DNA from 3 places in the Thermotoga sp. genome. Region 2 is predicted to be linked to each of the others. Evidence: predicted binding sites of a transcription regulator. Region 2 holds the regulator's gene; each other region holds the start of a gene.
What was found. Region 2 encodes HrcA, which represses chaperone genes, less so after heat shock. Its sites were predicted from a motif close to ATTAGCACTCNNANNNTNNGAGTGCTAAT; they were not measured.
Positions count from the first base shown of each region.

Region 1: a site for HrcA is predicted at 2,620-2,648, ahead of dnaK (molecular chaperone DnaK). Genes of this name have one in related genera too.
Region 3: a site for HrcA is predicted at 1,908-1,936, ahead of J7K79_RS01870 (ATP-dependent Clp protease ATP-binding subunit). Genes of this name have one in related genera too.

Region 1 is NZ_JAGGZH010000010.1:41,583-45,821, forward strand. Features, by position in the region: gene J7K79_RS00760 (efflux RND transporter permease subunit) at 1-2,566, opposite strand, end outside; gene dnaK (molecular chaperone DnaK) at 2,795-4,239, shown strand, end outside.
Region 2 is NZ_JAGGZH010000083.1:11,606-15,844, reverse strand. Features, by position in the region: gene yqeH (ribosome biogenesis GTPase YqeH) at 1-174, shown strand, start outside; gene dnaJ (molecular chaperone DnaJ) at 171-1,283, opposite strand; gene J7K79_RS05340 (nucleotide exchange factor GrpE) at 1,290-1,796, opposite strand; gene hrcA (heat-inducible transcriptional repressor HrcA) at 1,801-2,820, opposite strand; tRNA gene J7K79_RS05330 (tRNA-Leu) at 2,946-3,032, shown strand; gene J7K79_RS05325 (L-threonylcarbamoyladenylate synthase) at 3,081-4,088, shown strand; gene J7K79_RS05320 (cell wall metabolism sensor histidine kinase WalK) at 4,098-4,239, shown strand, end outside.
Region 3 is NZ_JAGGZH010000020.1:15,850-20,088, reverse strand. Features, by position in the region: gene J7K79_RS01885 (hypothetical protein) at 37-531, opposite strand; gene J7K79_RS01880 (hypothetical protein) at 532-831, opposite strand; gene rsmH (16S rRNA (cytosine(1402)-N(4))-methyltransferase RsmH) at 797-1,696, opposite strand; gene J7K79_RS01870 (ATP-dependent Clp protease ATP-binding subunit) at 1,961-4,239, shown strand, end outside.

The sequences.
Region 1 (4,239 bases), on a different contig from region 2:
CAAGGATCATGTAAACGAGAGCAATTGCTATACAGATTACAGACCGAAGTTCCGAGAAAGCTTCATCCATGAATTCTTTCTGTCCTGAGATGTTCACTTTAACACCCGAAAGATTCATTCCATCCAAAGTTTTCTCCACTTTCTTTGCGACATCACCTATCGTACCTTCTATACTTACCAAATCCACGTAAACGACTCGCTCGCCGTCGGAGTGATCTATCACTGAGGGAACGGTTTTTTGAGAGACGGTTGCGATGGCTCCGAGGGGAACTTCGCCTTTCAATCCCTCCAGTGGTGTTTTGGGTAGATCCTCTAGAGATACAGTTTCCGCTTTCTTAAGAACGATCGGCAATGTTCCCTGGTTTGTTCTCAAAGTTCCTATGTTCTTTCCAAGCATGTAGGTTTGCAGGTCCAGAAAAACCTGACCCGCCACTACGCCACTCATGAGGGACTTGTTTCTGTCTATTTTCACGTGCATCACACTTTTCTCGTAAGAGTTTCGGATCTGGATTTTCTTGACCTCTGGAAGACTCTTCAAGCGTTCAAATATCTCTTTGGCTTTCTTCTGAATGAGAGAGAGATTCTCTCCTCTTATCTCAACTGTTATCGGATAACCCAGAACTTCGTATATTTGCTGGGACTGTTCCAGAACCTCTAACTTTGCATTTGGTATATTCAGAGACATGATTTCTCTCCTCAGTTTCTCTCTGTTTCTCGCGAATTCTCTTCTGCTCCCTCTCAGATTCACCATTATCCTTGCTTCGTTCTGCCCCCGACCCATTATCTGGGAGTACTCACTGGTTACTCCCACTTCCGAGTAGAAAGAAGAGATGTTGTAGGTGGATCTGTGCCCGTTCAGGTATTTCTCTATTTTCTGAACTGCTTCAGACGTTTTCTCATAGGAAGTCTGAGGTGGCAGTTTCACATCTATCACCACGAGGTTTGTCTGGAAAGAAGGAAGAAATCCCATGGGTTTTGACAGGAGAAACACCACGGAGATGATAACCAGAGTAAATGCCACAGTGAGAACCAATCCCTTCTTATTCATGCACCATTCCAGGACCCTTCGATAAGACCTCTGAAGTTTTTCGGTGATTCTTCCCTTTCTTGGTTTTATCCATCGCGTACCGGCTGGAACGATGACGGTTGAAACGAAAAGAGAAGAAGAAAGGGCAAGGGCGAAGGCAAGGGCAAAGTACTTGAACAACCTCACTACAAACCCTGTAAAGAACACGATGGGTAAGAACACAGAAACGGTGGTGAGAGTGGAGGCCAGAATGGCAACCCATACTTCTCCTGCTCCCTCTCGAGCGGCATCGGGAATATCCTTCCCTAAAGATCGGTGGCGGTATATGTTTTCGAAGACAACGACAGAATTGTCCACCAGCATTCCCAGTGCCATGATGAGTCCACCAAGGGTCAGTGTGTCAAGATTTATTCCGAACGCGTACAGAAAGACGAAAGTGACGGTGAGAGAGAGCGGTATGGAAAAGGAAGTAACGAGCGTGGAAGTGATGTCTTTCAGGAAGATCAGAACTACCACAAATGCTGCTATGAATCCATAAAACAAATTCTTAAGCAGGTTGTCAATGGCTCTTTCAGTATAGTAAGCCTGGTTCATGGCTTCCACGTACTCTATTTTGGAATCACTCAGTATTTTCTTTATTTCACGAACTGTTTTGACAGTGTTTGCACCGCTTCTTTTGTAAATAGCGATGAGTGATGCCTTCTTTCCGTTGACCCTGACCTCTCCTTGCACATTTTCTTCTACTATCTTCACCTCTGCAATGTTCTTCAAACGAACAGGAATCAGGAGTTTCGGTACTTCACCTCGAAGCAGAGACTGATATTTTACTCCTCTGAAGCCCACGATAGTGTTCTTCAGATCATCGAGATTCTCAAAACGTCCATCGATGGAAACAGGGTAGATGTTTCCCTCTGAATCCCTCACATAACCGAACGGGTAGACGAGGTTTCCCGAGAGAATGGTTTCTATCAATGAGGGATCAACATCGAGCTTCTTTATCTTATCGTGGTCCAGAATGATTTCAACGATCTTCTTTGGTTCTCCCATTACTTCAACGCTAGCGACATCTGGAAGTCTTCTGATCTTCGAGACGACCTCTTCGTAATCTTCTTCCGTTGAAAAAGCATACACCGGGAGCAGAGAGGGATCGAATTCCACAACCACCGGTTTTGCTTCCTCCGGGAGTTCCCGAGAAGCGAGATTTACATACCTAGACAATCTTCCCACAGCGTCAGCCGTCTTCACATTCCAGTCGAATTCCGCGAGGATAAAGGAAACAGAATCCATAGATATGGAGGTGAACCTTCTAACTCCTGGTGTGGATGAGATATGCTTTTCAAGAGGAGAGGTTACGAGTTCTTCCACCTCTTCCGCTCCCGCGCCCATGTAAGTGGTTAGGACAACTGCGTAAGGATACTCAATTTGTGGAAGAAGATCCAGTTTGAGATGCTGAAAAGAGATGAATCCAAGAAAGACTATGGCAGTTAATAGCATCAAGATTGTTACGGGTCTTTTCGATGATATTTCCGCCAACTTCATTTGGATCCCTCCCCGACAGGTTTAATTATAGCTTATCTCCTGAAGGAAAACGTATTATCATTCATAGATTTCGTTTGCTATACAATATAATTTCATATACATTATGGTCAGAATTTATCCGATGATAAATGGAATTTGTGGGTTAGCGAATTATTCACCGATCTCTTGACATACCATCCTGGGCTTTCTATAATTTCTCACGGAGAAAGAAATTGAGGAGGTGGAACGATGGCTGAAAAGAAAGAATTTGTTGTTGGTATAGACCTTGGAACAACAAATTCTGTTATTGCCTGGATGAAACCGGATGGCTCAGTTGAAGTAATTCCCAACGCGGAGGGAAGCAGAATAACTCCTTCTGTGGTTGCCTTCACGAAGAGTGGAGAGATCCTCGTGGGAGAGCCCGCGAAGAGGCAAATGATTCTCAATCCTGAAAGGACGATAAAGTCCATAAAGAGAAAAATGGGTACTGATTACAAGGTCAGAATAGATGACAAGGAATACACACCCCAGGAAATCAGTGCTTTCATTTTGAAGAAGCTCAAAAAAGACGCTGAAGCTTACCTGGGCGGCGAGATAAGAAGGGCAGTCATTACCTGTCCCGCTTATTTTAACGACGCTCAGAGGCAGGCAACCAAGGAAGCGGGGATCATAGCCGAGCTCGATGTGTTGAGAATCATCAACGAACCGACGGCAGCAGCACTCGCTTACGGACTGGACAAGAGTGGGAAAGAGCAAAAAGTTCTGGTCTACGACCTCGGTGGTGGTACTTTCGACGTGTCCATCCTCGAAATTGGAGATGGTGTGATCGAGGTCATCGCAACATCCGGTAACAACCACCTCGGTGGAGATGATTTCGATCAGAGGCTCATCGAGTGGATGGCAGAAGAGTTCAAGAAACAGCATGGGATAGATCTCAGGGAAGACAGGCAAGCGCTCCAGAGACTGAGGGACGCCGCCGAGAAGGCTAAGATAGAACTCTCAACGAAGATGGAAACGGATGTGAGTCTTCCGTTCATAGCAGTTTCACCGAGTGGACAGCCACTCCATCTTGAGATGAGAATCACCAGAAGTCTCTTTGAATCACTGACCAAAGATCTCGTTGAGATGACGAGAGGACCAATAGAACAGGCATTGAACGATGCAAAACTTTCACCACAGGATATAGACGAAATCATACTCGTGGGTGGTATGACCAGAGTTCCGATGGTGCAAAGATTCATAAAGGAGTTCTTCGGGAAGGAGCCGAACAAGAGTGTAAACCCGGACGAGGCTGTCGCCATCGGAGCAGCGATTCAGGCGGCCATCCTTGCAGGAACCGAGGGTGCGAAAGGAAGGGATATTGTCCTCGTGGATGTGACGCCGCTCACACTCGGAATAGAGGTAAAAGGAGGGCTCTTTGAGCCAATCATATCCAGAAACACGAAAATTCCTGTGAGGAAGAGCAAGATCTTCACTACCGTTGAAGACGGACAGACCGAGGTGGAAATCAGAGTTTACCAGGGTGAAAGACCAATAGCAAGGGAGAATATCTTCCTTGGAAGCTTCAAACTCGTCGGAATCCCACCAGCGCCAAGAGGAGTTCCTCAGATAGAAGTCGCGTTCGATATAGACAGTGATGGAATCGTTCATGTCTCCGCAAAAGATCTTGGTTCTGGAAGGGAACAGTCCATGGT
Region 2 (4,239 bases):
TACGAAGATTTCAAGTGGAAGAAGGAGAGGTTCGTTCTGAAAGAAGGGGAAGAACTGATGGTGGCGGGACTGGGGTGGTTGAGCGTCAGAAGAGGACCCCTGACAGTGGAAGTTACCGTCCCGGAAAACGTGAAGCTCGTTGTGAGAGAAGCCCTGGTGAATCCAAATCGTTAAGCAACAGGAATACCTCTTTTTTTTGCCAGATCCTCCAGGATCTTTCTTTCCTCTCTTGAAAGGCTCTTTGGAATTTCAACGTGTACGTTGACAAGGAGATCACCTCTCCTGCCGTATTCACTCGGTAGACCTTTCCCCTTCAGTCGGAAAACCGTTTCGGGCTGTGTTCCAGGTGGTATCTTCAACATGGTTGTTCTACCCTCGGGAAGCGGGACTTCGATGGTCGTTCCCAAGATCGCCTGGAGGTAATCTATCGTGATGTCGTATACTAGATCTTTTCCGGATTTCCTGAACCTGCTGTCGGGTCTCACTCGTACAGTGATCACCAGATCACCGTAAGGCCCTCCATAATAACCCGCGTTACCCCCGCCGGGTATTCTCAGACGCGCACCGTCTTCCACGTTTGGTGGTATTTTTACCGTTCTTCGCACCTTTCTCAAAACCCTTCCACTTCCTCTGCATTCGTGACACAGATCGCGAGGAACTTTACCTGTTCCACCACATTCGTCGCAGGTCCTTTCACTGACGAAATATCCAAAGAACGACCTTCTCTCTTCTCTGATCCTTCCCGTTCCACCACAACGAGGACAATCAATGTATCCTGAATTCGGCTCCACACCTGTTCCACCACATCTTGGACACGTCTCATACCTTTCGTACTCGATGGGGATCTCCACTCCGTTGATCAAGTCGGAGAGACTTACCTCTACGGTGTAGTGTATGTCTTCTCCCTTTCGGGCGTATTCTCTCCTCTCCCTTTGACGGGACTCTTCACCGAAGAACACGTCGAATATGTCTCTGTTGAATATGTTTTCAAACTCCCTGAATACGTCTTCGAAGAAGCCACCACCGGTTTCTGCTTCGTGGCGAATGGGTTGTTCTCCCACGTATCCAAAACGATCGTACATGGCTCTCTTCTGAGGATCGATGAGGACTTCGTAAGCTTCCTGGATCTCTTTGAAGCGCTGTTCAGCCTCTTTTCTGTTCTCCGGATGCCTATCGGGATGCCACTCTTTCACCAATCTTTTGTACGCCCTTCTTATTTCTTCCTGTGTGGCGTTCCTTGGAACGCCGAGAATTTCGTAGTAATCTTTCCTTTCTCGTTTCATAAGGAATCACTCCTTTTTACTAGAAGATTCCTCTTCCTTCTTTCTCGGTTTCACAGCCACCTTCACTTTCGCCGGTTTCAGAACCTTCCCATGGAATTTGTAACCGTTTTCCACCACTTCGAGAACGGTGTACTCCTCCACATCGTCCGTTTCGACCCTTTCAACTGCCTCGTGTTCGAACGGATCGAAGGTCTTGCCCACTTGAATCTTCACAAGTCCCTCTTTCTCAAGGGTGTTCAGGAGCTTCTTGTAGATCAACTTCACACCCTCGTAGAAGGATTTTCTGTGCTCTCCTTGGTTCAAGGCCCTTTCGAAGTCATCGAGTATGGGAATCAGTTTTGAGATGAGATATTCATTTGCGTTCCTTATGAGTTCTCTTTTCTCCTGGGCAACCTCTTCCCGGTAATTTTCGTACTCGGCCTTCAACCTTTTAGCGTACTCCTCGAGCTCTCTGTATTTTTCTTTCAATTCTTCACATTCCTGGGAAAGGTTTTTTCTTTCTTTTTCAGACATTCTATCACCTCCTGGCCGCCGAAGTGAAATATTCTGAAAGTCGATTCAGCACATAGCTAAAGATTTTGTGGTTCCTGTCGTACCTGGTGACTTTCGAGGTGAAGAGATGAACACTCCCGATCGGTGATGGGCCTTTGTAATATCTACCGGAGAAAACGGCAAACTTTTCCAACTTTTTTTTGCCGATCTCTTTTCCTATCTTCACTGTCACATCTTCATCATTCTTTACCAGGCTTTCCAGAAACTGGTAGTCCTTGGTCTCTTCTAAAAGGTGCTTTATGTCTTCCAAAGAAAGTGCTTCATCCTTCAAAAGATTTTCAAAACCAACGTCCATGTATCTTTCCAGTTTTTCGCTTATCACAGACTCTATTAGTTTGAGAATACCACTCCCTCTGAGGATTTCCACCTTTCCAGTCAGTACATCTCCTATGGTTTTCCCTTTCAAAAGAAAATTCAGCTGTTTTTCTATCCCTTCCCAGTTCAAATTCTCATGGGTTCTGATGGGAGTGATCTTCGATATACCGAGTTCTGTCAGCATGGAGAAAATCAGGTAGTCTTCAGATACCGGTATGAGCATCACTCTGAGTATTTTCAAATCCCTGGGATTAGGTCTTTCTATGAGCGCATACCCTTCACTCAACCGGGCAAGGAGACTCCCAGCCAGAAGCAGAACCTTTTCTGGGTCTGCAAGCGGGATGGATTTGAAGGTATCCACTTCCAGGTTCAGTTCTTCAGTTTCCTTTGAGAGTTTCACCATTTCCTCGTAGTAGAATCTGAGTCCTTTATCCGTTGGAACTCGGCCTGCAGAGGTGTGCGGTTGGTATATGTAACCAAGGTATTCCAGTTTCTTCATATCATTTCTTATGGTAGCGCTGCTAAAATTTATATTGCTTACCTCGAGAACTCTCTGTGAACTGACTGGTTTTCTGTTTTCTATGTACTCTTTCACTATGCAGTAAAGTACTTTTCTTTGCCGATCGTTCAGTCTTTTCTGGAATTTACTCTTGTTCGAGAGTCTTCTCATTTTTAGCACTCCTTTCTTTCGAGTGCTAATAATAGTTTAGCACACATCTTGGGAGAATTCAAGGGCGTGAGAGAAAACGAAGGACTTGATTTCCAGATGAAAAATTGCTACCATATTATACAGGAGCCGAGGTGGCGGAATGGCAGACGCGGCTGACTCAAAATCAGCTGGGGGATAGCCCCGTGCGGGTTCAAGTCCCGCCCTCGGCACCAGAAGGGGCTCCATGAGCCCCATTTGTTTTTAATGAGGGAGGTTGATCGATGACCAAAGTTGTGAAAGTGAATCCCGTCTTTCCCAGCGAAGAGTCTTTGAAGGAAGCGGTTGATCTTCTGAAAGGAGGAGAGGTCGTTGTTTTTCCAACAGAGACTGTTTACGGAATAGGAGCAGACGCTTACAACGAGAAGGCGTGTAGGAAGATCTTCGAGATCAAGGGAAGACCTGCGGACAACCCTTTGATAGTCCACATATGTTCCTTCTCGCAACTCGATGAAGTGGCGAGCGGATACGAATCTTTCATCGACTTCCTGAAGAGGTTCTGGCCTGGCCCTTTAACAGTCATACTCCCAAAAAGATCTCAACGGATCCCCCCTGTGGTTACCGCGGGACTTCCCACGGTGGCTGTGAGAATGCCGGCCCATCCGGTTGCATTGAAGTTGATAGAAATGCTGGGTGATCCCATCGCTGCTCCAAGTGCGAATCTATCTGGAAGACCCAGTGCGACGAACGTGGACCACGTTGTAGAGGATTTCATGGAACGGGTGAGATTGATACTAGACGCGGGAAACACACTGTTCGGCCTGGAGTCTACCATAATAGATCTATCCAGGGAAAAGCCCCTTCTTTTGAGACCGGGACCTGTAGAGATCGAAAGATTGAAAGAGATCTTTCCAAGCCTTGTTGTACCGGATTCTGTGAAGAAGGGTGTGTTCAAAGGAAAACCACTGGCACCGGGTATGAAATACCGCCACTATGCACCTTCAAAGCCGTTGGTACTCGTGGAAAATCTCGAGAAGATGGGAAATGTTCTGGAAGAATTTCCCAATCACGTTGTGATATGTGTTGAAGAGAGGAAGGATCTGTACAATGACAGGATTGTTATGGGCTCTTTGAAAAATCCCTACAGCATAGCTCAGAACATGTTCGCGGCCCTCAGAGAAGCAGAAAAGAGTGGAAAAAAGTATATAATTGTTGAGGGACTGGAGGAGAGGGGAATACTCCTCGCAGTGATGAATCGACTGAGAAAAGCAGCCTCCAAGATTGTGAGGTGAACTGTTTAGATGGATAAAACCCAGGGACGAACTGATAAGTTGCTTTTGCTTCTTTCTATATTGATAATGGAGTTTTCCAATGCGAGAGAAGAGAAAGACGTTCTTCTCAGTTTGTTGAACCTCGTGAAAAAAGTCGTTGATGTGAGTGATC
Region 3 (4,239 bases), on a different contig from region 2:
TGTAGAGAAACTTCAGGGTTCCCTTTCTCTTTCCTCTTAAAACGTCGTCGAAGAAACCTTCGATGCCGCCTTTCCTCGACCGTTCAGCACCGTTCCAATCAACACACCTGTGCTGTAATCTTGAAGCTTTTCTCTTCTGTACTCTATTTCCAAACTGACGAAAGGCAAAATGGCGGGGTCTAGCCTTTTCAAAACGTTTTCTTTGTCTTCAGCCTCTGTGAGCCTGTAGAATCTGTGCTTCAAAACCTCCTCCGGATTTTTTTCTACTCCACAGGCCTTTAGCGTTCTTTCGAGTACGCTTTTATCTCCAAGTTGCCTTTTGAAGAAATCAACATCGAGGTAGGCAACGTACACCGGAAAGTCGTAAGCGATTTTTCTTCCCTTTGCATCCAGAATACTCCCACGCTTTGGAGGGATAGAGATATACCAGTGAGATTTCTGCCCCCCAAGAGGAAAGAAGAAAAGATTTATGAACGACACCACCAAGAACAGTGCAAACACTGCCAGTAACAGGGCCAGCCTTTTTTCCATCTATTTCTTTCGCTCCGTGGGGTACACAACATCGAAGTAAGAGGAAATGTGGTTGAATTCCTCTTTCAGGGTTTGATACGTTCTTTCCATTTCTTTTATCTCGATCTCCAACCGCCTGTTGGCCTGGGTCAATTGAAACGCCAGAACCCCCATCTTCAACGCTGTTATTCCCATGAATATCAAAACAACAACCATGATGATCGTAAAGACAAGCTGAGGAGAGAGTACCAGAACCTTCGATTTTTGGTTTACCTTCGCTGGCAGTTCAATCTCCTCCTTCCTCCACAAGCTCCGCTGCACGCAGACGCGCACTCCTGGAACGAGGATTTTCCCTTATTTCCTCTTCCGAAGGACGTACTGGTTTTTCTGTCAAAATTCGAAGTCGCTTGGAACTTTTGAATGCCTCTTTTACTATTCTGTCTTCTAACGAATGAAAGGAAATCACCACTATCCTACCACCGACTTTTAAAAGTTTCTCCGCTTTACCCAGAAATTCCCTCAAATTCTCAAGTTCTCTGTTGACGTATATCCTTATTGCCTGAAACGTCTTGGTGGCAAAGTGCCTTTTTCGACGTCTTATCTCGTGGAAAGGAAGAGCTTCGCTCACGGCTTTCACGAGGTCGAAAGTGGTATTAAGAGGCCTGTTTTCCACGATTTTCCTCGCAATTCTCCTCGCGTACCTCTTTTCTTCACCATACTCGAAGATGATACGAGCCAGCTCCTGTTCGTTCAACTCGTTCAGTACTTTCTGCGCTGTCATTTCGCTCTCCAAATCCATACGCATGTCAAGTGGTTCTTCTCTTTCGAAAGTGAAACCTCTGTTCTCTCCTTTCAGTTGGTAGGTCGAAACACCAAGATCCATCAGTATTCCGTCTACCTTTTCAACTTCAAGAGTTTTGAGCAGGAAATCCGCTTCTTTGTAGGATGCTTTGAAAAGACTCACCCGAACAGAGAATTCTCTGAGTTTTTCTTCCGCGATCTGAAGGACTTCTGAGTCAACGTCTATCCCGATCAGCCTGCAACCAGGACAGCTTTCCAAAATCGCTCTTGCATGCCCACCCTCTCCCACCGTGCAGTCCAGAATGATCTTCTCATCTTCGGGCTTCAGATACTCGATCACTTCCCGAACCATTACCGGAATGTGGTAGTGGGTATACTTTCTCATCTTCTCACACCTCTGAGTTACAGCCGTAGACTCTGCTTGTAGGAAATTATAACGTGTTTTTTCATAAAAATCAAAAAAAGATGAACAGGTACCAAAGTACCCGAAACAGGCTTTTGATGGGAATTCTCGGTGTGGATATCTCAATATACGAGTGTATACCTGTTGTCCCGAAGAAGATAAGGTGTGTCGTTTGTTTGTTGTTACCTTATTGTTTATCATTCTTAATATTCAAGTGCTAATATATTTTCACCGGAGGTGAGATGCATGAGGAACCTGAACGACAAGATGAAGGATATCTTTGAAAGGAGTGTCGATGATCTCAAGGATAGGAACCAGAATCTCCTCAGGTCTGAACACATTCTTCTTCAGCTTCTCTACGATGAAAACGAGGTCACAAAGATTCTGAGAGAGCTCAACGTGAATACAGAAAAGGTCCTCGATGAGCTGGAAAGTCACATCGATTCCCAGTATGGGATATTCTATGGGTTTTCCGATCAGGTATACGTTTCCAGAGAACTTTCTTACATCCTGGAGCTGGCAAGAAAAGAGGCCAGACTCTTCAAACAGAAGGACGTGGGACCTCTTCATTTTCTCTTGGGACTTCTGAGAGACGGCTCGACGCATGCGGCCCGCGTCCTTAAAAAACATGGAGTGGACTATGAAAGAGTGCTTCAGAAAGTGAAGGAGCACGAGGAGGAGTTTGTGGAAGGGCGGTCAACGATCACAGCATTCGCTACGGATCTGACAAAACTTGCCAGAGAAGGAAAGATCGGTCCCATCATAGGAAGGGACAAAGAGATCGAACGTGTGATTGAGATCCTGATGAGGAGAACGAAAAACAATCCGATACTCATCGGAGACCCTGGAGTTGGAAAAACTGCCATCGTAGAAGGTCTTGCCCAGAGGATTGTTGAAGGAAGAGTGCCCGACACTCTGAAGGACGTACGTGTCTTGATGGTCGATCTTGGAAGGATGATAGCAGGTACCAAATACAGAGGAGAGTTCGAAGAAAGGTTGAAATCTTTCCTCGATGAAGTGATGAAGCAGAAAGAAAAAACCATACTGTTCATCGACGAAATCCACACCATAGTTGGAGCGGGAGCAGCCGAAGGAGCGATGGATGCCGCCAACATGTTGAAACCTGCTCTCGCTCGCGGTGAGATCAGGGTCATAGGGGCAACCACCCTAGATGAATACAGAAAACACATAGAAAAAGACAAAGCACTCGCAAGAAGATTCCAGCCAGTGATGGTGAAGGAACCCAGCGTGGAAGAAACAATAGAGATCCTGAAGGGTCTCAAGAGAGTTTACGAGGAACACCACAAGGTCAAGATAGAAGACGAAGCAATAGAAGCTGCTGCGAAGCTCTCGGCGAGGTACATAACGGATAGATTCCTACCGGACAAGGCAATCGATCTACTGGACGAGGCAGCCGCGAGGGTGAAGCTGGGTTTTTCAAAACAGGGAAGGGACGAAACAAGACTCCAGGAACTTGAAAGGAAGATAAGAGAGCTCGAAAACAGGATTGATGAACTCACCGTGAGATCCCAGTACAAGGAAGCGGCAGAGCTCAAGAAAGAACTCTTCAGGTTGAAGAATGAATACGAATCTCTGAAGAGTGGAAGGCCAGTCGTCACGGCAGAGAAGATAGCGGAAGTGGTCGAAGCCTGGTCTGGAGTGCCCGTATCCAGGATAGTGAAGTCAGAAAAGGAGAAGTTGCTCAAACTGGAAGAGATCATACATCAGAGATTGGTGGATCAGGAAGAGGCTGTCAAGGTCATAGCGGATGCTATAAGGAAAGCGCGTGCGGGGATAAAAGATCCAAACAGACCTGTTGGTGCGTTTCTCTTCCTCGGGCCAACGGGGGTTGGAAAAACAGAACTGGCGAAAACACTTGCTGAGGTTCTCTTTGGGAGTGAGAACGCTCTCATCCGAATCGACATGAGTGAGTACATGGAAAAGCACGCGGTCTCCAAGTTGATTGGAGCTCCTCCGGGATACGTGGGATATGAAGAAGGTGGCCAGCTCACAGAGGCTGTGAGGAGAAGACCATACAGTGTGATCCTGCTCGACGAGATAGAAAAGGCTCATCCAGACGTGTTCAACATACTGCTTCAGATAATGGACGACGGCAGACTGACCGACGCTAAGGGAAACGTTGTGGATTTCAAGAATACGATCATAATAATGACAAGCAACATAGCGAGCGATCTCATACTGAACTTCGTCAGAGAAGGTAAAAGCTTCGAGGAGATCGAAGAGAAAGTGAGAGAAGAGTTAAAACACTACTTCAGACCGGAATTCATAAACAGAATAGACCACGTGGTTGTCTTCAAGCCACTCACCAAAGAACATATGAAACAGATAGTGGAAATCATGTTGAGAAGACTCGAAAGTCGTCTGAAGGATAAAAACATAAAACTGACCATCACCAACGCGGCGAAAGAGTACCTCGCAGAGAAAGGATACGATCCAACGTTCGGAGCAAGGCCGTTGAGAAGACTCATTGAAAGGGAAATAGAAACGCCTCTGGCCAAGATGAT